DNA from 3 places in the Mesorhizobium sp. WSM3879 genome. Region 2 is predicted to be linked to each of the others. Evidence: predicted binding sites of a transcription regulator. Region 2 holds the regulator's gene; each other region holds the start of a gene.

Region 1 (10,165 bases), on a different contig from region 2:
CGACCAGATGCAGATGATCCAGTTTCTCAAGAACCTCGCCATCACCGGCGGCTTCATCCTGCTCGCCTCCTCCGGCGCCGGCGCCTATTCGATCGACGCCAAGCGCGGCTGATCTCCTTCCCCTCCCAAGCTGAAACTTTGGCGGCGCGGAATTTTCCGCGCCGCTTTTTCGTTTTCTCGAGTGCAGGCGTACACTGCACCTAGAGCCGGTGCATTCCCGGGTACCGGCAAGGGAGGTGGGCCATGAACCGCAACGCGTTGCTTCTCGCCTCGCGGCTCCTGCTTGCCGCGCTGTTCGTGCCCTCGGGCTTCCAGGTGCTGACCAACATATCCGGCACGATCAATTACTTCACCGGCCTCGGCCTGCCGCTACCGACCCTGGCGGCCTGGGGCACCGGCCTGTTCGAGCTGATCGCCGGACTTTTGATCCTGGTCGGTTTTCAGACGCGGATCGCGGCGCTGCTGCTTGCCGCCTTCACTATCGTGGCCGGCTTCATCGGCCATTTCGGCCAGGGCGGCGAGGATGCGACTTTGGCCTTCATGCACCGGCAGATGCTGATGAAGGACATTGCCATTGCGGGGGGCTTCCTGGCGCTTGCCATGGCCGGCGCCGGCGCATGGTCGGCCGACGGACGCCCTTTCGGCGTCGGTGCCGAGATCACCTGAGCCGTCACTTGACGGAAATGCTCGGCCCGCCCTCGACCGCCAGCACCAGCCGGCGGTTGGTGATGCGCGCCAGCTGCGCCAGCCGCCCGGCAGGTCGTTCGCCATAGAGGTCGGCAAGCGACGCCGGCAGCACCAGCGCAAGCGCACCGTTGCCGCGGCTTTCCCATTTCAGCCGCGGCATGACCCCGGGCATCGCCGCCGTCAGCAGGTAGACGACGCGCATCATTGCCGCCAGCGCACGGGCGCGCTCGAGCATGCGCGGCGGCGCCAGGGTCTTGATCTCGGGCGCGATCGCATCGTTGAAGATGCCGTCATGGCGATAGGCGTTGGTCAGGGCCAGATAGGCGCGGCCAGGATGGTCGACGCCGATAAAGGACGCATGCGCGATGATGTTGAGCGACTGCCGGCCGCGATATTCGGGATGCGCCCGCCAGCCGATATCGGCAAGCAGGCAGGCGGCGTGGCGGTAGCGCGCCTCATCCACCGTCTCGTCGATGCCGAAGGCCTTGAAAGCCTTGTCCGTCCATTCGACGAGGTCATGCGCGTGATGGACCGAGCGCGAGCGCAGAAGCGCCAGTTCCTCCGCCGCGGAGATCAGCGGATCGGCCTTCTGCTCGGCGGCGTCGAGCAGCGAATAGAGGAAGCCTTCGCGCACGCCCTGCGCCGAGACGACGATCTTCGAGGGCTGCATTGCCGCCATGATTTCCTGCAGCACGACCGCACCGTAAGGCAGCAGCGAGCGGCGGTTCTTGGAGACGCCTTCGATGCCCTTGACCTTTTCGACCTCGCCCTTGGCCACCTGCCTTAGGAAGTTCAGGGCGCTGTCGGCGGCGATCTCGTAATGATGCATGACGCCGAGCGGGTAGTTGGTCATCTCCATATGGAGCCGGGCGAGGTTTCGCCAGGTTCCGCCGACGGCGTAGAACACCCTGCCCTGCCCACCCTTCAAAAGCTTCGCCCGCGCCAGCTCCTGGCGCGCGATCTTCTGCGCCTGGACGAGAGAGTTCTTCGCCATGTCCTGCAGGCGCAGGCCGCCGAGCGGCAGCGTGATACCGTCGCCGATCGCCTCGCCGTTGATGTCGACGAGTTCCAGGCTGCCGCCGCCAAGGTCGCCGGCGATGCCGTTGGCCGGATAGAAGCCGGAAATGATGCCGAGCGCCGAATAATGCGCTTCCTGGCGGCCGGAAAGCACGCGGATCTCGGTCTTCAGCACATCCTCGGCGCGGTGGATGAAGTCCGGGCCGTTGACCGCCTCGCGCGCGGCCGCGGTCGCCAGCACATAGATGTGTTCGGCGCCGGCCTGATCCGAAAGCGCGCGAAAACGGCGGAACTCCTCCATCGATCGCGTCACCGCCTCGGGATCGAGCTTGCCCGTCGAAACGATGCCGCGGCCGAGGCCGGCCAGCATCTTTTCGTTGAACAGCATCGTCGGCGAGCGCGCCAGCCCTTCATAGACGACGAGGCGGATCGAGTTCGATCCGATGTCGATGATCGACAGCGGCCGCCGGTCCTGGAGCCGGCCCTGCGAGACTGAAATCACGCGGCGCCGTTCTTCTTGCGGCGCTTGAACTGGGCAATGCGCCTTGGCGCATGCGATTTCAGCGCGTCACCCCGTCCGGAAAGACTCGGATTGGTCATGAAATATTCCTGCGCGTTGAACGGTTCCTCGCCCTCCTCGAGCGCAGCGCGCCGGGAGGTGCCATCAGCCAATACGTCGAAACTTTGCTGATTGTCCATGATGTTGCCGAGCATGATCTGGCCAAGCACCTGTTCATGCACAGTCGGATTGGTGATCGGCACCAGGGTCTCGACGCGGCGGTCGAGATTGCGCGGCATGATATCGGCCGAGGAGATGTAGACGATCGCTTCGTCGGACGGCAGACCGTGGCCGTTGCCGAAGCAGTAGATGCGGCTGTGCTCGAGGAAGCGCCCGACGATCGACTTCACTCTGATGTTCTCGGAAAGACCCGGCACCTGCGGCCTCAGGCAGCAGATGCCGCGCACGACGAGATCGATCTCGACGCCGGCGCGGCTGGCGTCATAGAGAGCATCGATGACGGTCGGATCGACGAGCGCGTTCATCTTCATCCAGATACGGGCCGGCCTGCCCTCGAGCGCATGGGCGATCTCCTCGGCGATGTGCCGCAGGATGCGGTCGCGCAGCGTGAACGGCGACACCGCAAGACGCATCTCCTCGGCAGGCTCGGCGTAGCCGGTGATGAAATTGAAGATCTGCGCGACATCGCGCGCGATCGTCGGGTCGGTGGTGAAGAAGGACAGATCGGTGTAGATGCGGGCGGTGACCGGATGATAGTTGCCGGTGCCGAGATGCACGTAATTGCGCAGCCGGCCGTCCTCGCGGCGGACCACCAGCGACATCTTGGCGTGTGTCTTCAACTCCAGGAAGCCGAACACGACCTGGACGCCGGCGCGCTCGAGGTCGCGCGCCCAGCGGATATTGGCCTCTTCATCGAAGCGCGCCTTGAGCTCGACGAGCGCCGTCACCGACTTGCCAGCCTCCGCCGCGTCGATCAACGCCCGCACGATCGGGCTGTCGTTCGAGGTGCGGTAGAGCGTCTGCTTGATGGCGACGACTTCCGGATCGGCCGCCGCTTGGCGCAGGAACTGCACCACGACGTCGAAGGATTCGTAGGGGTGGTGGACGATGATGTCCTTCTCGCGGATCGCGGCCAGGCAGTCGCCGCCATGCTCGCGGATGCGCTCGGGAAAGCGCGGGTTGTAGGGCGTGAATTTGAGGTCGTCGCGCGGGATGGCGACGATCTCGGAGATCTGGTTGAGCGCCAGCGGCCCGGTGAGCACGCTGATGCGGCTCGACGACACTCCGAGCTCGCCGGCGACGAAGTCGCGCAACTCGGCCGGCATCAGCGTGTCGAATTCGATGCGGATGACGGAGCCGCGGCGGCGGCGCTTCAGCGCCGTCTCGAACAGGCGAACGAGGTCTTCCGATTCCTCCTCCACCTCGATATCGCTGTCGCGGATGATGCGGAACGTGCCCGAGCCCTTGACCTCGTATCCAGGGAAGAGCTTGCCGATATAGAGGCCGACCGCTTCTTCCAGCGGGATGAAGCGGACATGATGCTTGCGGTCGGGCAGACGGATGAAACGCCGTAGCGCCACCGGCAAGCGCAAGAGCGCGCTCATCTCTTCGCCGTTCTTGCGGTGGCGCAGCTGCAGCGCCATCGAGAAACCGAGATTGGGGATGAACGGGAACGGGTGCGCCGGGTCGATCGACAGCGGCGTCAGCACCGGGAAAACCTGATCCTGGAAATGCTCCTCCAGCCACGCCTTCTCGTCCTTGGTCAGGCCATCGCGGGGGATGCTTTCGATGCCTTCCTTGTTGAGCAGCTCCATCAGGGCCGACAGGCTCTTCTGCTGGTCTTCCTGCAGGCGCTCGACCTCGCGCAGCAATTGCTCCAACTGCTGCTCGGGCGTGCGGCCGTCCGGGCTCTTCAACGCGATGCCCTCGCGCACCTGACCGGCGAGGCCGGCCACGCGCACCATGAAGAACTCGTCGAGATTTGCGGCCGAGATCGACAGGAAGCGGACGCGCTCGAGCAGCGGGTGATGCTCGTTCAGCGATTCCTCGAGCACCCGACGGTTGAACTGCAGCCAGGAAAACTCGCGGTTGACGAAACGGTCTGGATTGCCGCCGTCCGGGCTCGCCGCCTCGACGGTGATGAACTCGCTCTGCACCGGCTTCAGTTCGTTCATGGTTCCTGCTCTTGGCCACAAGGTCGTTCTATGAGCGCCATACGCCGCCGGACGCGCTATGCACGCTCTAACACGCTTTTATGACGCATGATGTCACGGAATCGCTTCGTTTCCGGCCTCATGCGCTTAACCGGCTCAACTTATCCTCTGCCAGGCTTTTGCGACAGTTTCATTTCATCGATCTTGCAAACCGGCCGGTTATGATCCAGATGCAAACGGGCCGAACTGAAGGAGACGACGATGGCAGGCGGTACCATTCCCCATTTCCAGAACGACGCGGGCCATCCGGCGATCGATATCGGCGTCAAGGAATTCATGTGCACCGGCGCCAACCCGCCTTTCGACCATCCGCATGTATTCCTCGACATGGGCGACGACAATGAAAAGGTCTGCCCTTACTGCTCGACGCTCTACCGCTATTCGCCGAAGCTGAAGGCGACGGAAACCGAGCCTGCCGGCTGCCTCTATATCGACCAGGCCGCCTGATCGCGGATCTGGGTGACCGCTAGACCATGGAGGAGGCGCGGTCCCGGCAGGTCGTCATCGCCGGGGCCGGAATCGCCGGACTGACGGCAGCTCTTGCCTTTGCCGAACACGGCCATGCCGTCACGGTGCTGGAACAGGCCAGCCAGCTCGAAGCGGTGGGCGCCGGCATCCAGCTTTCCCCCAACGCCACCCGTATGCTCAGCCGGCTCGGCGCGCTCGACCGGTTGCGGCTGAGCGCGATCCGCCCGGAAGCGGTGGTGCTGAAGGACGCCGCCAACTTGCGGGAACTGGCGCGCGTGCCGCTCGGCCAGACCGGCGAAGAGCGCTGGGGCGCGCCCTATCTGGTGGCGCACCGCGCCGACCTGCAGGCCGCGCTGGCGGCGCGCATGGCAGAGCATCCCGAGATCCAACTCGTCACCGGCGCGCGGGTGACGGACGTCGCTGTTCAGCCGCAAAACATCGCCGTCACCGCCGAAACGGATGGCGGCAGCATCGAGGCCGCCGGCGGCCTGCTGATCGGCGCCGACGGCGTCTGGTCGTCGGTTCGCACGGTGCTTGCGGGTCGAGAGCCGGCTTTCGGGAAGAACCGCTTCTCGGGCGAGCTGGCCTGGCGCGCAACGATTGCAGCGACAAGCACCGCCGGCCAGGCTTTTGCGGCGATCGCCGCCGGCGACTGCATCACCGCCTTCCTCCATCCCGGCTTCCATATGGTCGCCTATCCGGTGAGCAAAGGCAGCGACTTCAACCTCGCCGCTTTCACCAAGGGCGAGCGCATCGCCGAAGGCTGGTCCGGCCATGCCGATCCCGCCATTCTCGCCAGCGCCATGCGCGGCACGTCGCCCGCGCTGGCAAGGCTTGTCGCGCTTGCCGGGCCATGGACGGCGTTTCCGATCCACACCGTCGAGCAGGCGCGCTGGACGATGCCGCAGGGCGTCGCCCTGATCGGAGACGCGGCGCACGCCATGACCCCGTTCGCGGCGCAGGGCGCGGCGATGGCGATCGAGGATGCCGCGACGCTCGCCGATGTGATCGCCGACTTCGCCGGCGAGCCGCGGCAGAACCTCACCACATGGGAAAATCGCAGGCGGCCGCGCATCGAGAAGGTGCTCAGACGCGGCGCGCTCAACCGCCTGGCCTGGCACGCCTGGGGCCCGGTTGCGATCGCGCGCAACCTGGTGCTGGCGACGCGCCCGGCGGAGAAGCTCGCGGGAGATTTGGACTGGCTCTATGGCTGGGAGGAGCGGAACAGGCGGTGAGGCGTTCGCTGCAGCGGTGTCCTGCACGACCGCCAATGCTACCGCGCCTCGACAACTATGGAAGGCGAGACCGGCAGCGCGCTTCACCAACCGGTCGCTCAAAAGCCCGGCCGTTGGCGGCCGGGCTTCTCGAATTGGCGTCAGAAGCTCAGTGCAGGATCTGCGACAGGAACAGTTTCGTGCGCTCATGGCGCGGATTATCGAAGAACTCGGCCGGCGTGTTCTGCTCTACGATCTGGCCCTGATCCATGAAGATCACCCGGTTGGCGACCTTGCGGGCAAAGCCCATCTCGTGGGTGACGCACAGCATGGTCATGCCTTCCTCGGCAAGGCCAACCATCGTCTCCAGCACTTCCTTGATCATTTCAGGGTCGAGCGCCGAGGTCGGCTCGTCGAACAGCATGATGCGCGGGTTCATGCAGAGCGAGCGGGCGATCGCCACGCGCTGCTGCTGGCCGCCGGAAAGCTGTCCAGGATATTTGTTGGCCTGTTCTGGGATCTTGACGCGCTTCAGGAAATGCATGGCGATTTCCTCGGCCTGCTTCTTCGGCGTCTTGCGCACCCAGATTGGCGCCAGCGTGCAGTTCTCCAGGATTGTCAGATGCGGGAACAGGTTGAAGTGCTGGAACACCATGCCGACCTCGCGGCGCACCTCGTCGATCTTCTTCAGATCGTTGGTGAGTTCCTTGCCGTCGACGATGATCTTGCCCTTCTGGTGCTCTTCCAAGCGGTTGATGCAGCGGATCATGGTCGACTTGCCGGAGCCGGACGGACCGCAGATGACAATGCGCTCGCCGCGCATCACCTTGAGGTTGATGTCCTTCAGCACATGGAACTCGCCATACCATTTGTGCATGCCGACGATGTCGATGGCGACATCTGTCGTCGAGATGTGCATCTTCTTGGCATCGACCTTGAGGTCTTCCGCGCTGACGGCGTTTTCGGTGGCCATGGCCAATTCCCCTTTTTATCGTTTGTAGCCGGTGTCCAGCCGGCGCTCGGTGTACATTGAATAGCGCGACATGCCGAAGCAGAACAGCCAGAACACGAAGGCGGCGAAGATCAGGCCGGACTTCGGGGTCTGCGGCGTCGCCCAGTTGGGATCGGAGAAATTCTGCTTCACCACGCCGAGCAGGTCGAACATCGAGATGATGAGCACCAGGCTGGTATCCTTGAACATGCCGATGAAGGTGTTGACGATGCCGGGAATGACCAGCTTCAGCGCCTGCGGCAGCACGATCAAGCCCATCTTCTGCCAATAGCCGAGGCCGAGCGAATCGGCGCCCTCATACTGGCCCTTCGGGATCGCCTGGAGGCCGCCGCGCACCACTTCCGCCATATAGGCGGCGGCAAACAGCGACACGCCGATCAGCGCCCTGAGGTACTTGTCGAAGGTAACGCCCTCGGGAAGGAAAAGCGGCAGCATGACGCTGGCGAAGAACAGCACGGTGATCAGCGGAATGCCGCGCACCGTCTCGATGAAGACGACGCAAAGCCATTTGACGATCGGCATCTGGGAGCGACGGCCGAGCGCCAGAGCGATGCCCAGGGGCAGCGACACGGCCATACCAACGAAGGAGAGGCTGAGCGTCACCAGCAGCCCACCCCAGCGCGAGGTCTCGACATGCGGCAGGCCGAACACGCCGCCGACCAAAAGGAAGTGGGCGACGACCGGCAGCACGAGGAAGAGCAGGATGGCGTTCAGCCCCTTGCGCGGCACGCGCGGGATCAGCATCGGCACCAGCAACACCACGAACAGGATGGCGACCAGGATAGGCCGCCAGCGTTCCTCGATGTGATAGGTGCCGAACATGAACTGGCCGAACTTGGCGTTGACGAAAGCCCAGCAGGCGCCGGTCCAGCCGTCGGGCTGGATGCCGCCTTGCGAGACGGTGGCGCAGACCGTGCGGTCCGGCCCGGTCCACACTGCGTTTATGAACGCCCAGTTGATGACCTGCGGCAGGATCCAGGCGACTATGGCGATGCCGAGGATGGTCAGGATAGTGTCGCCAACCGAGGCGGTCAGGTTCTTGCGCACCCAGGCATAGGCGCCGCGCTCGCCAGGAGGCGCCGGCTGCGCCAGCGTCATCTCGGTGCGCACCCAGGACATGTCGTGTTCCTGCATGGCTCTACCTCTCCACCAGCGCCATTCTGGCGTTCACCACGTTCATCACCGCAGAGGTGACGAGGCTCAGCACCAGATAGGCGATCATCATGAGAAACACGCCCTCGACCGCCTGGCCGGTCTGGTTGAGCACCGTGCCGGCGGTGGCCGTCAGATCGGGGTAGCCGATGGCGATCGCCAGCGAAGAGTTCTTGGTGAGGTTCAGATACTGGCTGGTAAGCGGCGGGATGACGATGCGCATCGCCTGCGGGATCACCACTAGGCGCAGGATCGGCCCGGAACGCAGGCCGAGTGCGGCCGCCGCTTCGCTCTGGCCTTTGCTGACACCCTTGATGCCGGCGCGCACGATCTCGGCGATGAAGGCGGCCGTGTAGAAGGAAAGCGCCAGCAGGAGCGACAGGAACTCAGGCTTGATCTGAAATCCGCCTGTCAGATTGAAGGTCGACTGCTTCGGGAAGTCGAAGGTAAGCGGCATGCCGGCGAGCAGGAAGGCGAGCACGGGCAGGCCGACGATCAGGCCGACCGAGGTCCAGAACACCGGAAATTGCTGGCCGGTGGCCATCTGCCGCTGGCGCGCCCGGTGCGCGACAAACCACGCCATGGCGAGCGCCACGACGAAAGCGACCAGAACCAGCCAGGAGCCGTCGCCCCAGACACCGCGCGGAAAATAGAAGCCGCGCTGGTTGAGGAAGGAGCCGAACGGCAGGTGATAGCTCTCGCGCGGCGGCGGCAGCACCGCGAGCACGCCCGAATACCAGAAGAAGATGACCAGCAGCGGCGGGATATTGCGGAAGATCTCGACATAGACCGTGCAGATCTTACGGATCAGCCAATTTTGCGATAGCCGGCCGATGCCAATGATGAAGCCGACTATGGTGGCCAGGACAATGCCGGCGGCGGCAACGATGATTGTGTTGAGCAGGCCGACGATGAGCGCACGGCCATAGGTTGCGTCCGACGTGTAGGCAATCGGCGTGTCGGAGATATCGAAACCGGCCCTGTTCCTGAGGAACTGGAAGCCTGAGGCGATGTGAAGGCGCTGGAGGTTCTCGATGACGTTGTTGACGATCCACCAGATCGAAACGAACAGAAGAATTACGACCAGCGTCTGAAAGAACAGGGCGCGTATTTTCGGGTCATTGATGAAGGAGCCGCGACCCGGCTCCTGCCGAAGGATTTCCTGCGAAGCCATAGACGATCCCCTGAAAAGAGAAACCGGGAGGCAGACGACCTGCCTCCCGGATCACATTTCAATCAGCGAACCGGCGGACCATATTGCAGGCCGCCCTTCGTCCACAGAGCGTTGATGCCGCGCGCGATCTTGAGCGGGCTGCCCGAGCCGACATTGCGCTCAAACATTTCACCGTAGTTGCCGACCGCCTTGATGATGTTGACAACCCAGTCGTTGGAGAGGCCGAGATCGGCGCCGTACTTGCCATCGGGCTCAGTGCCAAGGAGGCGCTGTATGTTCGGATCGGTCGACGACTTCATCTCCTCGACATTGGCCTGCGTGATGCCGGCTTCCTCGGCGTTGAGCAGCGCGAAATACGTCCACCGCGCGATATGGGCCCATTGATCGTCGCCCTGGCGCACGGCCGGACCGAGCGGTTCCTTGGAGATGATCTCGGGCAGCACGACGTGGTCGGCGGGCGAAGAGAGCGTCAGGCGGATGCCGTAGAGGCCGGACTGGTCGGTGGTGTAGGCGTCGCAGCGGCCGGAATCATAGGCGGCGTTGACCTCTTCCAGCTTCTCGAACACGACGGGGTTGTACTCCATCTTGTTCTTCTTGAAGTAGTCGGCGAGGTTGAGCTCCGTGGTGGTGCCGCTCTGCACGCAGACCGCGGCGCCCGAAAGCTGCAGCGCGGAGTTCACGCCCGGCAGCTTCTTGGCGTTGATCATG
Region 2 (10,165 bases):
CTGCCGTCGGCTCGTCCATGATCAGGATTCGCGCGTTGAACAGGATCGCGCGCGCGATCGCCACCGACTGCCTCTGTCCGCCGGACAGCTTGATCACCGGCTCCTTGAAGCGCTGGAAGCGCGGATTGAGCCGGCCCATCACCTTGCGCGCTTCGGCCTCCATGGCGACGTCGTCGAGCGTGCCCCAGGCTGTCATCAGCTCGCGGCCAAGGAAAAGGTTGGCGGCGGCGTCGACATTGTCGGCAAGCGCCAGCGTCTGATAGATCGTCTCGATGCCGTATTTCTTGGCGTCGCGCGGGTTGGAGATTGCTGCCTCCTCGCCATTGACGAAGATCTGACCGGCATCGCGCTTGTAGGCGCCGGACAGTATCTTGATCAGCGTCGACTTGCCGGCCCCGTTATGGCCGAGCAGCGCCACCACTTCGCCGGGGAAGAGATCGATGGAGGCGTCGTCGACGGCGCGAATGCCGCCGAAGGCGATCGAGATGTTGCGCATGTCGACCAGCGCGGCGTCGGCGGGAGCGTTCTCGTCTGCCATGATGCTGCCTCCTTCACACCCGCTTGCGGTAGATGGTGTCGAGCCAGACCGCGATGACCAGCACGGCGCCGACGACGATGCTTTGCAGCGGCGAATCGACGCCGAGAAGCACCATGCCGGACTGCAGCGACTGCATCAGCAGCGCCCCGAGCATAGCGCCGAGCACGGTTCCCGAGCCGCCGGCGAGCGAGGTGCCGCCGATGACCGCCGCGGCGATGACCAGGAGCTCGTCCAGCGTGCCGAGCGCATTGGTCGACGAATTCTGCCGCGCCGACGAGATCGCCGCGGCGATCGTCGCCAGCACACCCATGATCATGAACACCTTCATGGTGATCCAGCGCGTGTTGATGCCGGCAAGGTTGGCCGCTTCCGGATTGCCGCCGATGGCAAAGACATAGCGGCCGAAGCGAGTGCGCTTGGTGATGAAGGTCATGACGAGGCCGACGGCGATCGCCATCAGCACCGGAATGGCGATGCCGTGGGCGATGAACAGGCCGCCTTCGGGGACGGTGAGGTTTTTGGCGGCGGCATAGCGGTTCACGATGCCGACCGGCCACGGATAGGAATTGGCCAGCCACACCGCGCCCATGATGACCGCGCAGGTGACCGCGCCGAGCAGCGTCTCGGCCCAGATCGGACGCAGCGGGAAACGGAAGCGCTTGCGCTGCACCCTGCCGTTGAACAGCGCAAACACCACGGCAACGCAGGCGACGATCCCGACGATCCAGCTCCATTTGGCGCCGATCGAGCCGGCCGGTCCGCCGCCCATCAGCTGGAAGGTGGCGTCGAGCGGCGCCACCGTCTGGCCGCTGGTGACCCACCAGGCAGCACCGCGCCAGACCAGCAGCCCGCCAAGCGTCACGATGAAGGCCGGCACTTCGAGATAGGCGATGACGAAGCCCTGGAAGGCGCCGATCAGCAGGCCGAGCGCCAGGCCGATCAACAGTGCCAGCACCCAGATCCAGGGATTGCCAAGCTCGAGCCCAACCATTCGCACCAGGAAATGCACTTGGGCAAAGCCCATCACCATGCCGATCAAACCCTCGGCGGATCCGACGGAGAGGTCGATGTTGCGCATGACGATGACCAGCACCATGCCGGAAGCCATGATGGCCACGGCCGAGGTCTGCACCGACAGGTTCCACAGGTTGCGCGGCGTCAGGAACGTTCGGCTGTCGAAATCGAGCGGATTGACGCCGAGCCGCAGGCTCGAGATGACATGCAGGCCGATCCAGATGATCAGCAGCGCGCCGACCATGCCGAGCATGCGTGTGTCGAGCTCGGTCGCCTTGAGGAAGCGCCCGACGGTGCTCAGTTCGGAAGCCCGCGCGCGATCCGCCGCCGGGTTGGCCGGCGTATCAGAGGTCGTATCGGTCATGATCTCCTCCCGCCGGCTTGCCGTCTGGCGCGGATGCCGGACCACGATGTTAGAGCAATTCCAGGAAAAAGTGCGTAGCCGCCTGGAATTGCGCGGAAACAAACGGCTGGAGCAGTTCGGCGATCCTGCCGGACAGTGAACTGCCCCAATGGTCTCCGGCTTCAGTACGCCCGAAAGCCTTTCGAGAAACGCCGCGGCCGTTGGGCCGCGGCGCTGCGTTTGAACCTGACGGCCAGCTTAGTTGCAGACCGCGACGCTGCCGGCGGCAACGCCCGCGCAGACTTCATCCTTCTTGATCCAACCCGCGTCGATGACGACGTTGAGATTATCCTTGGTGATTGCGACCGGGGTCAGGAACAGCGACTTGACGGTGTTGCCGCCAGGCGTCGTGAAGTCCTTGGCGCCCGCGATGTCGGTCATCTTCTTGCCGTCGGCGAGCTGCGAGGCGATCTCGGCGGCGTGCTTGCCGAGCTCGCGCGCGTCCTTCCACACCGACACCGTCTGGGTGCCGAGCGCGATGCGGTTGAGCGCGGCATGGTCGCCGTCCTGGCCCGAGACCGGAACGGTGCCGGCCAGCCCTTGCGCCGTCAGAGCCGCGACGACGCCGCCGGCGGTGCCGTCATTGGCCGCCACCACCGCGTCGACCTTGTTGTCGTTGGCGGTCAGGAACTGCTCCATGTTCTTCTGCGCATTGGCGGGAAGCCAGCCATCGGTATAGGCCTCGCCGACATTCTTGATCTTGCCGCTGTCGATGGCTTCCTTCAGCACTTCCATCGAGCCGGAGAACAGGAAATCGGCGTTCGGGTCGGCGCCCGAGCCCTTGATGAAGACGTAATTGCCCTCGGGCTTGGCCTTGAACACCTCGCGGGCCTGCATGCGGCCGACTTCCTTGTTGTCGAAGGTCAGATAAAACACGTCCTTGTTCTCGATCAGGCGGTCGTAGCCGACGACCGGAATGCCTTCGTCGAGTGCCTTCTGCACCGCCGGTCCGATCGCCGAGGCGTCCTGCGCCAGGATTATCAACGCATTCGCGCCCTGCGAGATCAGGCTTTCGACGTCGGTCAGCTGCTTGCCTGGATTGGACTGTGCGTCGGCGGATATGTACTTGTCGCCGGCGGCCTCGATCGCCTTCTTCATCGCCGCTTCGTCGGTCTTCCAGCGCTCTTCCTGGAAATTGGACCACGAAACGCCGATCACCTTGTCCTTCGCCTCGGCGACCGACGCCAACGTCAACGACATGGCGACGCCCGCCAGAATGGCGGCTGCGAATCTCTTCATGATATCCTCCCTGCGCCCCTCGCGGCGCGACCCAGACTGGCCCGAAGGCCATGTAGAGGCTTTTTTTCGAGCCTCGAAAAAATACTGATCGAACGCTAAAGCGCTGTCAACTGCAATTCTGACGGTTTTTGAGGTGTCGCGTACTTTTTTTCGAGACCCGCAATAAATAATGACAGTGCCGACCGCTTCTGCCACTATCGCGGAACAGTTCGGAGGAAGCGCAGACCGCGTCCACCGAATATTTTAAAAAACCAGGACGGTTCGGGTGCCGGCGTCCGGGACTGAACCAATCTGGTGCGTCGCCGAGTCCTGTGCATGATCGAGAGGCCGCGCTGACTGGGAGGAGACAAAATGTCGGTCGGAATCCGCCACGACGACCTGCGCCGGCGCAACCGCGCCATGGTGCTCTCGGCCGTGCGCCGGGCCGGCCAGCCGTCGCGCACGGAAATCGCCGCGACCACCGGGCTCAGCCATTCGACCATTTCGGCGATCTCTTCCGACCTGATCCAGGAAGGCATCCTGGCCGAGAGCAAGCCGAGCGAGACCGCGTCTCTGAAGCGCGGCCGGCCACAGGTGGGCCTCGCGCTCAAGCCGGAGGCGGCGGCGGTGGTGACAGTGGTGCTGTCGCTCAATTTCCTCTCGGTCGCCGTTATCGATTATGCGGGCCAGGTCATCGCCGAGGAGCAGCGCCGCCTCGATACGCTCACCATGCCGCGCGACGAGCTGATCGGCGAATGCTTGGCGATCGTGCGGCGCCGGCTGGACGATCCGGACCTCGACGTCGGCAGCGTCGCCCGCATCGCCATGGGCATCCAGGGCATCACCGATTCCCATGCCCGCGCCATGCTGTGGTCGCCGATCACGCCGCTGACCGACATTCCCTTCGCCGACATCCTGGAAAAGGAATTCGGCATTCCGGCCACCATGGAAAACGACTGCAACATGATGGCTGTGGCGCTGCAGTGGCGCGATCCCCACCGCTATCGCGACAATTTCATCGCCATTCTGCTCTCGCACGGCATCGGCATGGGCCTGGTGCTGAAGGGCGAGCTGTTCACCGGCACACATTCGTCCGGCGGCGAGTTCGGCCACATGATCCATCGTCCGAGCGGCGCGCTCTGCCGTTGCGGACGCCGCGGCTGCGTCGAGGCCTATGCCGGCAACTACGCCATCTGGCGCAGCGCCATGAAGATGAGCGAGGACGCCGAGCCGATCGATGTCGGCGACGCCGACATGCGGGCGCTCGCCGCCAAGGCGCGCGAGACAGATGGCCCGGAGCGCGAGGCCTATCGCCGGGCCGGGGAGGCGCTGGGCTTCGGCCTTGGCAGCCTGTTCGCGCTGATCGACCCGGCGCCGGTCGCCATGGTCGGCGTCAGCGCCGCCGCCTTCGACCTGATCGAGCCGGCGCTGCGCGAGGCGATCGCCCAGACCGCCGGCGGCCAGCATTCAAATTCGATCTCCTTCGATACCGAGCCGAACGAATTGCCGCTGATCCGCGAAGGCTGCGCCGTGCGCGCGCTGACCTTCGTCGACCAGGAGATTTTCGCCTCGGGCGTGCAGGCAAGAGCGGGCAAGAACGTAGCCTGAGCAGCTTCGAGAGCGATCGTTAGCTTCCGAGCATCCTGCAGACGCCGGAGATTAGTGAAGCCCCCCGCAGCTTCGTCATTCCAGGGCGGAGCAGGAGCGGAGCTCCCTCCGCCCGTGGATGACGAAGCACAGGCGTCTCGGCTACCCACCAACGCAGATCCCGGAATTGCCGAACCCGTCAGAACATCGAGCCGAGGATCTAGTCTTCCTTGATCGCATAGCCCGCCCCGCGAATGGTGCGGATCACATCGGGCATCCGGCCGTTGTTGACCGCCTTGCGCAGGCGTCCGACATGCACGTCCACGGTGCGCTCGTCGATATAGATCGTCTCGCCCCAGACATTGTCGAGCAGCTGGCTGCGCGAGAACACCCGGCCGGGATGCCGCATCATGAATTCCAGCAGCCGGAACTCGGTCGGACCGAGCCTGATCTCGCTCTTCTTGCGGTAGACGCGGTGCGATTCGCGGTCGAGGACGATGTCACCGACCTTGAGCACGCTGGACAGCACCTCCGGCTTGGCGCGGCGCAGCAGCGCCTTGACCCTGGCCATGAACTCCGGTGTCGAGAACGGCTTGACCAGATAGTCGTCGGCGCCCGTCGAGAGGCCGCGCACCCTGTCGCTTTCCTCGCCGCGCGCCGTCAGCATGATGATCGGCAGGCGTTCGGTCTCGGGCCGCATCCTGAGGCGCCGGCAAAGCTCGATGCCGGACACCGCCGGCACCATCCAGTCGAGCACCAGCAGGTCGGGCACATTCTCCTGCAGGCGGATCTCGGCCTCGTCGCCGCGCGTCACCACCTCGACCTGATAGCCCTCGGATTCGAGGTTGTAGCGGAGCAGCACCCCCAGCGGCTCCTCGTCCTCCACCACCATGATGCGTGGCGCGATCATTTAGCAGGCACCTTCGCTGTCAGGCCGCCGGCGCCGACATCGCCGTCTCGTCCTGCTTAGGACGATTCGCGGGCAATTGCGTGCCGGTCAGCACATAGTAGGCGTTCTCGGCGATGTTGGTGACGTGATCGCCGATGCGCTCCAGATTCTTGGCGCAGAACAACAGATGCGTGCAAGCCGTGATGTTGCGCGGATCCTCCATCATGTAGGTCAGGAGCTCGCGGAAGACGGAGGTGTATTTGACGTCGATGCGCTCGTCGTCGTTGCGGAGCTTGGCGAGCGCCGTGGCGTCGCCGGTCGCGTATTCCTCGATCACGCCCTGGACCTGGATCAGCACCAGCTGCGCCATCGAGTCGATGGAGTGCGAAAGGTCGCGCGGCGCGGCGCTGATGCCGACCGAGCCGACGCGCTTGGCGATGTTCTTGGCAAGGTCGCCGATGCGCTCGAGATCGCCGGCCATGCGGATGGCGCCAACGACGCTGCGCAGGTCGTCGGCCATCGGCTGGCGTTTGGCAATCAGCGTGATGGCGCGATCGTCGAGCTCGCGCTGGCGCGCGTCCATGATGGCATCGTCGGAGACCACGCGCTGCGCCAGCGCGTTGTCGGAATTCAGCAGAGCCTTGGTCGACGCGCCGACCATCGAGCCGGCAAGATCGCCCATGTCGCGGATGAGCTGGCTGATCTGCCTCAGATCCTCGTCGAAGGAAGCGACCGTATGGGCCATGGTTATGTCCTCGTATGAACTCAGCCGAAGCGGCCGGTGATGTAGTCCTGCGTGCGCTTCTCGCGGGGCGAGGTGAAGATCTTCTCGGTCCGGTCGAATTCGATCAGCTCGCCGAGATACATGAACGCCGTCTGCCGCGACACGCGCGCCGCCTGCTGCATGTTGTGGGTGACGATCACGATCGTGTAGTCGGCCTGCAGCTCGTCGATCAGCTCCTCGATCTTGGCGGTCGAGAGCGGATCGAGCGCCGATGCCGGCTCGTCGAGCAGGATGACCTCCGGCTTCACCGCCACGGTGCGGGCGATGCAGAGCCGCTGCTGCTGGCCGCCCGAAAGGCTCTGGCCACTGGCGTTGAGCTTGTCCTTGACCTCGTTCCACAGCGCGGCGCGCTTCAGCGCCTGTTCGACGCGATTGTCCATCTCGGCCTTGCTGATCTTCTCATACAGCCTGACGCCGAAGGCGATGTTCTCGTAGATCGACATCGGGAACGGCGTCGGCTTCTGGAACACCATGCCGATCTTGGTCCTGAGCAGGTTGAGGTCCTGCGAGGGGTCGAGGATGTTCTTGCCGTCGAGCAGCACCTGGCCTTCGGCGCTCTGCTTCGGGTAGAGCTCGTAGATGCGGTTGAGCACGCGCAGCAGCGTCGACTTTCCGCAGCCCGAAGGTCCGATGAAGGCGGTGACGCTGCGCTCGGGCAGCGACAGGTTGATGTCCTTCAGCGCCTTCGACTGGCCATAGTAGAAGTTGAGGTTCTTGACTTCGATCTTGGCCTTCTCGGCGGTCGTCTCGGCTACGTTCAGGTCGGTGGACAACATCGGTTTCATCTGTCCTCTCTGCGTCCGGTAAGGCTGCGGGCGAAGATGCTCAGCCCGAGAACCGTCAGGGTGATTATCAGTGCGCCCGTCCAGGCCAGTTGCTGCCATTCCTCATAAGGGCTCAGCGCAAACTGGAAGATGGTCACCGGCAGGCTGGCCATCGGCGCGTTGAGATTGCTCGACCAGAACTGGTTGTTGAGCGCTGTGAAGAGCAGCGGCGCCGTCTCGCCCGAAATGCGGGCGATTGCCAGCAATATGCCCGTGACGATGCCGGACAGTGCGGCGCGATAGGCGACCGAGCGGATCACCACCCAGCGCGGCGCGCCGATGGCGGTGCCAGCCTCGCGCAGCGCGTTGGGCACAAGGTTCAGCATGTCCTCGGTGGTGCGCACGACAACGGGGATCACCAGGATCGACAGCGCCACCGCGCCGGCGATCGCCGAGAAATGACCCATCGGCCGCACCATCAGCTCGTAGACGAACAGGCCGACGATGATCGACGGCGCCGACAACAGGATGTCGTTGATGAAGCGCACCACTGTCGTGAGGCGCGAGAAGCGCCCGTACTCGGCCATATAGGTTCCGGCGAGCACGCCGATCGGCGTGCCGACGACGATGCCGATGACGGTCATCACGATGCTGCCGTAGATGGCGTTGAGCAGGCCGCCGGCGTCGCCGGGCGGCGGTGTCATTTGCGTGAACACCGAAAGCGAGAGCCCCGAGAGTCCCTTATAGAGAAGGGCGCCGAGGATCAGCGCCAGCCAGACGAGGCCGATGCCCGCCGCTATGGTGCACAGCGCCATCATCACGGCGTTCTTGCGCTTGCGGCTTCGGTGGAGCGATGCGGCTGTCGACATCGGTCAGGCTCCCGTGCGGCTATCGATGCGCAACAGCATGTAGCGTGCGAGCGCGAGGATGATGAAGGTGATGATGAACAGGATCAGTCCGAGTGCCACCAGTGAGGACGTGTAAAGCTCGCCGTCGGCTTCGGTGAATTCGTTGGCGATGGTCGCCGAGATCGTCGTGCCGGGCGCAAACAGCGAGGCGCTGATGCGGTGCGCATTGCCGATGACGAAGGTGACGGCCATCGTCTCGCCGAGCGCGCGGCCAAGACCGAGCATGACGCCGCCCATGATGCCGACCCGCGTATAGGGGATGACCACACGCCGGGTCACTTCCCAGGTTGTGCAGCCGATGCCGTAAGCCGATTCCTTCAGCACCGCTGGCACCGTGTCGAACACGTCCTTGGTGATCGAGGTGATGAAGGGCAGCACCATGATGGCCAGGATCAGCGACGACGTCAGCAGGCCGATGCCGTAGGGCGGACCGGCAAACAGGCTGGCGAGACCCGGTATGCCGTGGAAAAGATTGATGATGAACGGCTGTACCGTCGTCTGCAGGAATGGCGCGAAGACGAACAGGCCCCAGATGCCGTAGATGATCGAGGGAATGCCGGCGAGCAGCTCGACCGCGATACCGATCGGGCGCCTGAGCGGGCGCGGGCAGAGCTCGGTCAGGAAGACGGCGATGCCGATGCCGATCGGCACGGCAATGAGGATGGCGATGGCCGAAGTGACGACGGTGCCGTAGATGGGCGCGAGCGCGCCGAAATTCTCGGTCACCGGATTCCAGGATTCAGTAGTCAGGAAGGAGAAGCCGAACTTCGACAGCGCCTCCCACGAGCCGGCGATCAGCGAGACCGCGACGCCGCCCAGAAGAACCAGCACGAGTATGGCGGAGAGACGCGTGACCGTTCGGAAGATCGTGTCGGTCAGGGCGAAGCGGCGCACCGTCGCTTCCCTGGTCCGTATGGCGGACGATGTCACGGCTTCGGAAACGGCTGTCATTTCGCCCCTCGCATTTCGAAAGAGACAGGAGGGCGCCAGCGGCGCCCTCCTTATTCCGTAGGAATTACATGCCGGAGTAGAGCGGCTTGCCGTTGCTGTCGACGATGTCCTTGCTCCACATTTCCTCGACGCTCTTCACGACCGCGTCGGGCATCGGAACATAGTCCAGCTCGGCGGCCATGTCGTCGCCCTTGGCGTAGGACCAGGCGAAGAACTTGAGTGCTTCGGTGGTGGCCGCCGCATCATCGGGCTTCTGGTAGACGAGGATCCAGGTCGCGGAGGTCATCGGCCAGCTTTCAGCACCAGCCTGGTTGGCCAGAATGACGCCGTAGCCAGGCTTGGAGCTCCAGTCGGCATTGGCTGCAGCGGCCGAGAACGCGGCAGCGGTCGGCTCTACCTTCTTGCCGTCCTTATTGATCAGGTCGGTATAGGTGAGCTTGTTCTGCTTGGCATAGGCATACTCGACATAGCCGATCGCGCCACCGGTCTGCGCTACGTTGTTGGCGACGCCTTCGTTGCCCTTGGCGCCGATGCCCACCGGCCACTCGAGCGCGGTATTGACGCCGACCTTCGACTTCCAGTCGGCGCTGACTTCGGCCAGATAGTAGCTGAAGTTGAACGTGGTGCCCGAGCCGTCCGAACGGTGGACGACCGCGATCGCCTGGTCGGGCAGCTTGACGTCGGGGTTGAGCTTCTTGATCGCCTCGTCGTTCCAGTTGGTGATCTTGCCGACGAAGATGTCGGCCAGCGTCGGGCCGTCGAGCACCAGTTCGCCCGGCTTGACACCTTCGAGGTTGACGACCGGAACGATGCCGCCCATCACCATCGGGAACTGCGCGAGCCCGGTCGACTTGAGATCCTCGCCCTTGAGCGGCGCGTCCGAGGCGCCGAAGGTCACGGTCTTGGCCTTGATCTGCTTGATGCCGCCGCCGGAGCCGATCGACTGATAGTTGAGACCGATGCCGGTCTCCTTTTTGTAGGCGTCGGCCCACTTGGCATAGATCGGATAGGGGAAGGTAGCGCCGGCACCGGAGATGTCGGCCGCCATAGCGGCGGAGAGGGAAAGCGTGGATGCCGCAGCCATTGCAATCGCAACGGCCGCCGAGCGG
Region 3 (10,165 bases), on a different contig from region 2:
CCCTCCTTGCCGCCGAAATGATAGGCGATCGAGCCGATATTGGCCTTGGCCTCGGCCGCGATCTCGCGCGTCGAGGTGCCGTCGAAGCCCTGCCGGCCGAACAGCTTCAGCGCGGCCTGCACCAGCGCCGCGCGCGTTTGATCGGCGGGAGAGGCTTCGCGTTGCGGCCCTTTGGCGTTCGTTTGTTTGCTCATTCCACCCATTTAATCAATCGATTGATTAAAGTCAAATTGAATTCCAACGCGGCTTGCCATCTTCCTGCGGGCGGGCTTTAGTGCGCGGCCATGGGCAAGGAAGTCGAGCGCAAGTTCCTGGTCGCTGATCCCGCCTGGCGCAGCCTGGTCGAGGCGCATATCCGCATTCGTCAGTTCTACGTCGCCGCGCAGCCTGGACGCACGGTTCGCGTACGCATCAGCGACGGAGGCTCCGCCGCGCTGACGCTGAAGTTCGGCAACAAGGCGCGCGAGCGCGACGAATTCGAATATCCGATCCCGCTCGCCGAGGCCGAGGAATTGATGGCCTTCGCGATCGGGCGTGTCATCGAGAAGACACGTCACCATGTTAGGCACCGCGGCTATCTCTATGAAGTCGATGTGTTCGGCGGAGTGCTCTCGGGGCTGGTGGTCGCGGAGTTGGAGACGCCGGAGGACGTGCCTGACGAAATGCTGCCCGACTGGCTCGGTCGCGAGGTCACCGGTGAGTCGAGGTTTTACAACGCGTCGCTGGCCCTCGGCGGGATTCCGGAGATAGCCGCATGAGCTTTCGCATCGATCCGCGCTTGCCGCTGACCGGCGAGGTCAGGCGCATATTGGCTGACGAGATCGGCAAGGCGCTTGGCCAACTCGAGACGGCGCGCGACAAGCCGGAGCAAGGACTGCACAAGTGCCGTAAGCGGCTTAAGTGCGTGCGTGCCTTGCTGCGCCTGGTTCGTTCCGGAGACGAACCGTTCTGCCAGACCGAGAACGAGTGCTACAAGCAGGTGTCGGCGCTGCTTGCCGGCCCGCGCGAGGCGACCGCTCTCATCGAGACCATCGACCGTCTGGCCTCCGCTTTTCCAGATGAAACCGCGGCCGGCGGGCTCGATCCCGTCCGCGAGCGGCTGGTGCTGCGCCAGCATGAGCTCCATGCCGGCCCCGGTCTCGACGCTGCCATAAACGCCGCGGTCGCTGCCTGCCGGGAAGGGCTGGAGCGTGTCGACCGGCTGTCGCTCCCCGATCAGCCCGAGCAGGCGGCCGACATACTGGCCGAAGGCGCCCGCGCCGCCTTGCGGCGGGCGAACAAGGCGCTGGATAAGGCGAGCTCGCGCGGCGAGGCCGATGACTTTCACAACCTGCGCAAGGCGGCCAAGACGCATTCGATGCATCTGTCACTGCTCGGCCGCCTGTGGCCGGCGCCGATCAAGGCGCGCCGCAAGGCGGTCGACAAGCTTGGCGAACGGCTGGGCGAGCTGCATGACGTCTTCGTCATGCGCGCGCTGCTCGCCGCCGCTGGCGAGCCGCTCGGTCCGCCCGAAGACACCAAGCTTCTGCGCAAGCTCTTGAAGCGTGCGGAAAAAAGCCTCAGCAAGACCTGTCTTGCCGATGCCGCCGAATTGTTCGGCGACAGCCCCAAGCGCTCGGCCAGAAAGCTCGCGCGCAAGGTGCGCGACGACCTCGCGCCGCCGCATGGGGAAGCCGGCTCGGCCGCGGCCTGACGCCTACGCCGGCAGCGGCCGCCTTGCTTTCGCCCCGGCATCCGTCCGCGCGCCGGCATCGCGCGGATGCGGCCCGATCGGCATGATCGCCGGAAACGGCGTCGCGCCGAAGGCGAAGGTCCATTTGTAGCCGATGAGCTGCTCTTCCGGCGTGGTGTGCTGGTCGTGATGGGCAAGCAGCCTGGCGCGCTCCGCCAGCTCCTCCGCCTCGCGCCGCACCATCTCCGCCGTTTCCGGCCGCATGCGCCGCGAGAAGCTGACGAAGGTCGCTTCCCGTTCCAGATGGGTTATCGCCCAGCCGACAAAATTCTTGTTGGTGGTCTCGAAATGCGGCCGCAGCGGCCCCTCGAAATCCCACTGGATCGGTGTCTCGACCAGCAATCTTGCCGACAGGCCGCGCCCGAGCGCCACCAGCCCAAGCTCTTCCAGGTCGCGCAGATAAAGAAACATCGAAGCTTCGCTGAGACCCTGTGAGCGCATGATGCCTTCGGGCGTGAATTTTTCGGACAGCATGATGAAGACGAAGAGCAGCGCCGGCCGCGCGGCGAGCTTGCGCTCGATCTCCGGCGCGACGTGGTTGGCCGGTCCCGGTCCCCGGTTCATCGAGCCCAGCACATTCTCCAGTTCCACGTCCGCAGCGGCGCAGATTTGCATCAGCCGATCGAGCTTGCAGTTGCGCTCATGGAAGATGCGCTTCACTGTCGGCTCGGAAACGCCCATGCGCTCGGCCAGCGCCCGGTAGGTCAGGCCCTTGGCCTTCAATGTCCGTTTCAGCGCCTCGAAGATCGGCCCGTTCATGGAATGCACCTCGTTTGCGCGAATTCGTATCGCTCCTCGATACTACGCTCGAACCGCCTTCCGGAAAAGTATCGAAAAACCTAGCTCTTGGCCGTACACAGGAGAGCATCATGAAAAACCTCATCGCTTCGACCTTTCTCGCCATCGCCGGCATCGCAACGGCTGCCACCGCCGAGGCCGGCGAGATCTGGCGCGCCGGCGGCTTCGAGCAGCCGGAATCGGCGCTGGTCGATGCCGCCAACAAGCGCATCGTCGTCTCCAACATCGTCGGCAATCCGGGCGAAGCTGACGGCAACGGCTATTTGTCGCTGCTGTCGCTGGACGGCAAGGTCATCAGCCGCCATTGGGTGGACGGCATGGACGCGCCCAAGGGCATGGCGATCGCCGGCGGCAAGCTTTACGCCGCCGACATCACCAAGGTCCGCGTCGTCGATCTTGCCAGCGGCAAGCTGGTCTCTACCATCGATGTGCCCGGCGCCGTCTTCCTCAACGACATGACCGCCGATGCCTCGGGCAAGGTCTATTTCACGGATATGCTCGCCGACACGATCTACCGTATCGACGGCGACAAACCGGAGCTGTTCATCAAGGATGCGCTGCTCGCCTCGCCCAATGGCGTCTTCGCCGACGGCGCTCGGCTGATCGTCGCGTCCTGGGGCAAGGGCATCAAGCCCGATTTCAGCACGGCGGCGCCGGGCGGCTTGCTGGCCGTCGACCTCGCCAGCAAGAAGGTGACGCCGCTGCCGGGCGCGCAAAACTTTGCCGACCTCGACGGCGTCGTCACCATCGGCGACACGATCTATGCCACCGCCTACATGACCGGCACGCTCTATCGCTACAAGGGCGGCGCCGCGCCGGAAGCGATCGCCACTTTCAAGCCGGGCAGCGCCGATATCGGCACCGACGGCAACTCGACCATCTATGTTCCGCTGATGAACGAAGGCGCGGTCGCGGCGCTGAAGCTCGACTGAGGACGATTGCGGCGGGAACGAGGTCGATCGGGGCTGGACCGCCATATCGACGGGGCTGCCATCTGGTTCAGCCGCTCGCTCCGGGATATCCGGCAGCAACCGTCACATGGGCCAAGCCGTGAAGACATCCAGCCTGACCGGCGCCGCCGTTTCACCAATGATCCCAGTGCTCGTATGCGCACTGGCGATCTTCCTTTTGTCCGGGATGGACGCGGGGATGAAGTCCCTGGTCATCGCGGTCGGTGTGTACAACACGGTGCTGTGGCGCAGCCTGGTCTCGACCTTGATCGCGGGCGCGGCCTGGTCGGCGGGGCCGCGCTCGAAGCCCGCTCTTCCGGTGCTGGGGCTGCATGCGCTGCGCGCCGTGGTCGTCGGCATCGTCCTGGTTTCGTTCTTTTGGGGTCTCGCCAGATTGCCGCTCGCCGAGGCGATCGGGCTCAGCTTTGTCGCGCCCCTGTTTGCGCTTTTTCTCGCAGCCTTGTTGCTGGGCGAGAGAATCCGGCGCCAGGCGGTGTGGGCGTCGCTGGCCGGCATCGCCGGCGTCGCGATCATTCTGGCCGGCCAGTTCGGGCAGGCCGGCCACTCGCAGGATGCGCTCCTGGGCACGGCCGCGGTGCTCGTATCGACGGTGTTCTACGGCTACAATCTGATCCTCGCGCGGCGGCAAGCGCTGTTGGCCAAGCCGGTCGAGATCATGCTGTTCCAGAACCTCTGCATCGCTGTCATCCTTGGTCTCGCCGCGCCGTGGCTCGCCGTCGCGCTGCCGAGTGACCTGTGGCTTCACCTCGTCGGGGTGGCTATGCTGTCGCTTGCCGGGCAATTCCTGATGAGTTGGGCCTACGCCCGCGCCGAAGCGCAATATCTCATCCCAACGGAATACTCGGCCTTCATCTGGGCGATCGCGCTCGGCTGGTTCTTCTTCGGCGAGGAGGTGGCCTGGACCACGCTGACCGGGGCTTGCCTGATCGTCGCCGGCTGCCTGATCGCGGCGCGCGCCAACCCGAAACTTGCCGAGCCGATCGAAGCGGCAGTTTGAGAGAACATGTCGCTCTACGCGGACTGCGATTGTCCTTTCAGCTGCGCCCGCGCGTCGCGAATCGAGGCGGCATAGGTGACCAGCGGCCGCTTGAGGCCGTGGTTGATCAGCATGCGCCTTGTCTGGGGCGCGGCGCCCGCGATGATGAAGCGCACGCCGGCGCGTCCGGCCTTGTGCGCGGCGCCCTCGATGACGTTTGCCGCCGTCGAATCGAGGAACGGCACCGCCGAGCAATCGAGGATGAAATTCTTGCGCTGGTCTGCGATGCGGTCGAGCACGGCGCCGACGGTCGAGGCGGCACCGAAGAAGAATGCCCCGGAGATTCGATAGATGACGGTATCGGCGTCGGCCGCCTGGCTTGAATCATAAGTGGCGGCGCGATCGGCGACGTCCTCCGGCACCAGCGGCAGATCGGCCTCGACGGCGATGGACTTGGCCATGCGATCGATGAACAGGATCGACCCGAGCGCGAAGCCGACGACGATGCCTTCCGTGAGATCGCGGAAGATGACGATCAGGAACGTCGCCATCAGCACCAGCGCGTCGCCACGCGAGGCTCTGAGGAGCGTGACGAAAGCCTGCTTCTCGAACATGTTCCAGCACACGACGGCGAGTACGCCGGCCAATGCGGCGAGCGGGATGTAGCTGGCCAGGGGCGCCGCCGCAAGCATCAGGACAAGCAGGATCGCCGAATGCAGCATGCCGGAGACGGGGCCATGCGCGCCGGCCCTCACGTTGGTGGCCGTGCGAGCGATCGTGCCGGTGGCACAAATGCCGCCGAACAAGGCTGACGCGATGTTGGCGAAGCCTTGCGCCACCAGTTCGCAATTGGAGCGGTGCCGCCTTCCGCTCATGCCGTCGGCGACCACGGCCGAAAGCAGCGACTCGATCGCTCCGAGCAGCGCGAAGGCGATCGCGTCCGGCAGCACGTCGATCATCCTCTCAAGGCTGACCGGCGGCAGGGCTGGCCATTGCAGGTTCCGCGGGATGCCGCCATACCTCGTGCCGATCGTTTCCGCAGGCAGGGCGAACAGCCCCACGACCAGCGAGGCGATGCCGATGGCGATCAGCATCGCTGGCCATCTCGGCCGCCAGCGCCGCAAAAAGACAATGGTTAGGACAGTCAGCATCGCCACGAAGGTCGCGGCCGGATTGATCGTGCCGATCGCCTCGCCGATCACGGTCAGCTTCGGCACCAGCGGCCCGGGCTCCTTGCCGGCGAGTTTCAGCCCGAGCAGTTCGACGATCTGCCCGGAGAAGATGATGACCGCGATCCCGGCGGTGAAGCCGACGGTCACCGGATAGGGAATGAACTTGATGTAGGTGCCAAGCCTGAGATAGCCGATGGCGAGCAGGAAGACGCCGGCCATCATCGTTGCGAGCAGCAGCCCGTCGACGCCGACGCGCGCCACCGTCGCCGCTACCAGCACGATGAAGGCGCCGGCAGGACCGCCGATCTGGAAGCGGCTGCCGCCAAGCGCGGAGATGAGGAAGCCGCCAACGATCGAGGTGTAGAGGCCTCGCTCCGGCGTCACGCCGGACGCGATGGCGATCGCCATGGACAACGGCAGCGCGACGATGGCCACCGTCAACCCCGCGACGGCGTCAGCCCTGAAATGCGCCAGCGTGTAGCCTTCGCGCAGCACCGTGACCAGCTTGGGCGTGAACAGCTCGGCAAAGGACGGCCGCGCCTGGGGGTGGATTGACCGCCGGACCTGATCCATGAACTGCCTTCTTCCGCTCCGTAGAGGCGGCGGGATCGTCGGCAGGGCTGTCGGCGGTCGCCGTCGCGACTTCTTGTGCGGCTCAGCCTTGGGAGTTCTGCGGCGTGGCAGGCTTGAGGCGCACGCCCCTGCCGCCGCGCTCGCTGGCCTGGTTCTCGCCGATCAGCTCCACCCCGGCCTCGTCGAGTGCCTGGATGACCTTCATCAGCGTATCGACCACGCCTCTGACGACACCTTCACTCGCTTCCATGCGTTGGATGGTCGGAAGCGAAACCCCGGCGCGCTCGGCGAGCGTTTTCTGGTCGATACCGGCCAACGCCCTCGCGGCGCGCATCTGCGCGGCAGTGATCATCGGCCAGAACCCCTGTCTGAGTCTGCAGTATCAATGGATAATCCAAATATCATGATGGTTCAAGCATCATAACAAACAGTTTAAACATGAGCACTCATTCGCTGTCCGCCACCACTTTGCGCCGCTGCAGCAGGCGCGCTGCAAGCCAGCACAACATGGCCCAGGCAAAGCCGGCGCACCAGCCGGCAAGCACGTCGGACGGCCAATGCACGCCGAGATAGACGCGGCTGGTTCCGACCAGCACCGTGGTGAGCACGGCGAGGCCGAGCACGAAGATCTTGGTCCTGCGGTTCGGCAGGAAGCGCGCGGCGAGCGAGCCCAGCGTGAGATAGGTCACCGCCGACAGCATCGCATGGCCGCTCGGAAAGGACAGCGAGGTCTCGTTGACGAGATGCGAGACGAGATCGGGGCGGGGCCGGTCGACCTCGAACTTGAGCAGGCTGGACGCCGCTTGGCCGCCCGCCACCGAAACGAACACGAACAGTGCGGTCGCCGGACGGCGCATCAGCAGAAAATAGAGGATCACCGCAGTCGTGATCAGCACCAGCACGCTGGTGCTGCCGAGCGCGGTGATATCGCGCACCGCGCCTTGCAGCCAAAGCGGACCGATCGGGCTGTCCGGCTGCCCGGCATGGCGGAAGGCGAGCAGGATTTCCGTGTCGAAGGCATGCGGAGTCGTGGCACGCGCCACCCCCATCAGTTCCACCAGGCCCCATAGCCCGCAGGCGATGGCCAGCCCGGCCACAAGCACCGGGAACTCTATTCTGTTGAGCAGCGCCTTGGCGGTCGATTTCATGCCGGGCCTGCTCCAACTACAGCCGCTGCATATAGGGTCCGAGCGTGATCAGCGCGACGGCGGCGATTGCCAGCACGACGCCTGTCGCTTGGAAAGTGTTGAGGCGCTCTCCAAAGAATACCAGCGCCACGACATTGACTGAGACCAGCTGGATCACGGCCGACAGGCTGAACGACACCGACATGCCGAATTCGCGGATCAGCCTGAGCATGATCAGATTGCCGGCGGAATAGAGCACCAGCGTCAGCACGATCTTGCCGAGACTCGGCGCCAATCCCCATTGTTTGGCCGCCATCGCGGCCAGCAGGAAAATCACAGTCGAAACGCCAAGCTGCGCCAGTCCCCAGAGACTCACCTTCATCCCTCCCGAAGCGGCCTTCGCCGCGCCGCTCGCCGCTTTTGTTTCCGAAGCGCGCGAAGCCGTCAAGCTGATGGCGTCGGGCAAGCTACGCTGCGACGGGATCGAAGGCGGAATCTCGCAAGGCAAGCCCCGCAGCCATGGTTGTTCTTGCGCCGAGGCCGCTCGGGAGTCTGCTCGCCGTGTGTTGTGGGCCTCGTGTGGGGCCAATGCATGGGCGAACAGTCATCAGCCGGCAAATTGGCGTTGCTTAATGGGGCTGATGTCACGAAAATGTGATCGGCCGCCTATAGGGATCGACCGGTTACACGTTCCAGCCACCTCAAGAGCCAGAGGACAGCCCATGACCCAACCTGAGATCCGCTTCCGTACCAGCCAGCTCGAGGAGAATGACGGCCCGCCCGTCAATCCTACCGACAACCGCACGATGGGCGAGATCATCGCCGAGCGCTTCTCGCGCCGCGACTTCCTCAAGGGCTCGCTAGCTGTCTCGGCCATCGCCGCCACCGTGAGCCCGCTGGCGCTCGTCGCGGCAGACGAGGCGCGCGCCGCCGAGGCCTCGGCCTTCAAATTCGACGAACTCGAGGCCGGCATCGACGACAAGCACCACGTCGCGCCCGGCTACGATGCCGACGTGCTCTTGCGCTGGGGCGACCCGCTCTTTACCGATTCGCCGGAATTCGACCCGGCAAAACAATCGGCCGGAGCTCAGGCAAGACAGTTCGGCTACAACAACGACTATATCGGTTATATCCCGATCGAAGGCTCGGCCGAGCATGGCCTGCTGGTCGTCAACCACGAATACACCAACCCGCATCTGATGTTCCCCGGCATCGTCAAGATCGTCGACAAGGACGGCAAGAAGGCCGCCGAGGTGGCGCCGCTCAGCAAGGAGCAGGTCGATGTCGAAATGGCGGCGCACGGCGGCAGCATCGTCGAGATCCGCAAGGACGGCGGCAAATGGCAGGCGGTGCGTGACGGCAAGCTCAACCGCCGCATCATGTCCACCACCGAAATGGCGCTGTCCGGTCCGGTAGCCGGCCATGATCGCGTCAAGACCAATGCCGACCCGTCCGGCACCAAAGTCTTCGGCACCCTCAACAACTGCGCCGGCGGCGTCACGCCTTGGGGCACCTATGTGATGGCCGAGGAGAACATCCACGGCTATTTCTCGGGCGAGCTGCCGGAAGGCCACAAGGAGGCCGCCAACTACAAGCGTCTCGGCATTCCGGAGGGCGCCTATGAATGGGGCGCGCATTACGATCGCTTCAACCTCGCCAAGGAACCGAACGAGCCCAACCGCTTCGGCTGGGTCGTCGAGGTCGACGTCAACGACCCGAATTCGGTGCCGAGGAAGCGAACCGCCATGGGTCGCTTCAAGCATGAAGGCGCCGAATCGATCGTCACCAAGGATGGCCGCGTCGTCTTCTATCTCGGCGACGACGAGCGCTTCGACTATGTCTACAAATTCGTCACCAAAGGCACGTTCAATCCGAACGACCGCGCCGCCAACATGAACCTGCTCGACGAGGGCACGCTGCATGTCGCCAAATTCGCCGAGGACGGCTCGGTCGAATGGATGCCGATCGTGTTCGGCGAAGGTCCGCTGACGGCGGAAAACGGTTTCGCCAGCCAGGCCGACGTTCTGATCGAGACGCGTCGCGCCGCCGACCTGCTCGGCGCCACCAAGATGGACCGGCCGGAAGACATTCAGCCCAATGCCGGCAACGGCAAGGTCTATGTCATGCTGACCAACAATTCGAAGCGCAAGGCCGACCAGGTCGACGCCGCCAATCCGCGCGCGGCGAACGCCTTCGGCCACATCATCGAGATCGTCGAGGATGGCGGCGACTTCGCCGCCATGAAGGGCAAGTGGGAAGTGCTCCTGAAATGCGGCGATCCCTCGGTGGCCGACGTCGGCGCCACCTTCTCGACCGCCACCACCGCCAATGGCTGGTTCGGCATGCCGGACAACTGTGCCGTCGACTCGGCCGGCCGCCTCTGGGTCGCGACCGACGGCCAGGGCCCGAAGGCCACCGGCCGTACCGACGGCCTGTGGGCGGTCGACACCGAGGGCACGGCGCGGGCGACTTCAAAGCTGTTCTTCCGCGTGCCGATCGGCGCCGAGATGTGCGGCCCGCTATTCGCGCCGGACGACCAGACCGCCTTCGTCGCCGTCCAGCATCCGGGCGACGGCGGCGAGGACTGGGAAGCTTTCGGCCGCCCCTCCTATTACGAGGATCCATCGACCCGGTGGCCGGACTTCAAGCCGGACATGCCGGTGCGTCCGGCGGTCGTTGCCATCACCAAGCAGGGCGGCGGCAAGATCGCGGTCTGATTGGCGACTCGCTTAAGCAGGGGGAGGGTTGCGATGATCCGCGACCCTCCTCACCTTGCGATTACTCCACGCCTCGGACCACGGCCATGTTCAGGGTGG

The links. Region 2 encodes PhoB, which activates phosphate uptake and scavenging genes when phosphate is short. Its sites were predicted from a motif close to TGTCATNNANCTGTCAT; they were not measured.
Region 1: the regulator PhoB is predicted to act here: its motif matches at 4,559-4,575, upstream of CK218_RS23755 (RNA degradosome polyphosphate kinase).
Region 3: the regulator PhoB is predicted to act here: its motif matches at 7,992-8,008, upstream of CK218_RS07620 (PhoX family phosphatase).

Annotation. Positions count from the first base shown of each region.
Region 1 is NZ_NSFZ01000012.1:88,886-99,050, reverse strand. It holds gene CK218_RS23770 (DoxX family protein) at 1-112, shown strand, start outside; gene CK218_RS23765 (DoxX family protein) at 244-666, shown strand; gene ppx (exopolyphosphatase) at 671-2,206, opposite strand; gene CK218_RS23755 (RNA degradosome polyphosphate kinase) at 2,203-4,398, opposite strand; gene CK218_RS23750 (zinc-finger domain-containing protein) at 4,639-4,884, shown strand; gene CK218_RS23745 (FAD-dependent monooxygenase) at 4,911-6,140, shown strand; gene CK218_RS23740 (amino acid ABC transporter ATP-binding protein) at 6,289-7,092, opposite strand; gene CK218_RS23735 (amino acid ABC transporter permease) at 7,108-8,265, opposite strand; gene CK218_RS23730 (amino acid ABC transporter permease) at 8,270-9,457, opposite strand; gene CK218_RS23725 (amino acid ABC transporter substrate-binding protein) at 9,520-10,165, opposite strand, start outside.
Region 2 is NZ_NSFZ01000007.1:148,418-158,582, reverse strand. It holds gene CK218_RS17665 (ATP-binding cassette domain-containing protein) at 1-538, opposite strand, end outside; gene CK218_RS17660 (sugar ABC transporter permease) at 552-1,916, opposite strand; gene xylF (D-xylose ABC transporter substrate-binding protein) at 2,154-3,194, opposite strand; gene CK218_RS17650 (ROK family transcriptional regulator) at 3,546-4,781, shown strand; gene phoB (phosphate regulon transcriptional regulator PhoB) at 4,981-5,670, opposite strand; gene phoU (phosphate signaling complex protein PhoU) at 5,690-6,394, opposite strand; gene pstB (phosphate ABC transporter ATP-binding protein PstB) at 6,415-7,218, opposite strand; gene pstA (phosphate ABC transporter permease PstA) at 7,215-8,066, opposite strand; gene pstC (phosphate ABC transporter permease subunit PstC) at 8,070-9,056, opposite strand; gene pstS (phosphate ABC transporter substrate-binding protein PstS) at 9,121-10,165, opposite strand, start outside.
Region 3 is NZ_NSFZ01000003.1:216,143-226,307, reverse strand. It holds gene CK218_RS07670 (DUF1956 domain-containing protein) at 1-194, opposite strand, end outside; gene CK218_RS07665 (CYTH domain-containing protein) at 285-758, shown strand; gene CK218_RS07660 (CHAD domain-containing protein) at 755-1,693, shown strand; gene CK218_RS07655 (helix-turn-helix transcriptional regulator) at 1,697-2,491, opposite strand; gene CK218_RS07650 (ATP/GTP-binding protein) at 2,602-3,462, shown strand; gene CK218_RS07645 (DMT family transporter) at 3,569-4,498, shown strand; gene CK218_RS07640 (SulP family inorganic anion transporter) at 4,513-6,222, opposite strand; gene CK218_RS07635 (helix-turn-helix transcriptional regulator) at 6,305-6,574, opposite strand; gene CK218_RS07630 (phosphatase PAP2 family protein) at 6,669-7,370, opposite strand; gene CK218_RS07625 (hypothetical protein) at 7,387-7,725, opposite strand; gene CK218_RS07620 (PhoX family phosphatase) at 8,072-10,066, shown strand; gene CK218_RS07615 (GNAT family N-acetyltransferase) at 10,128-10,165, opposite strand, start outside.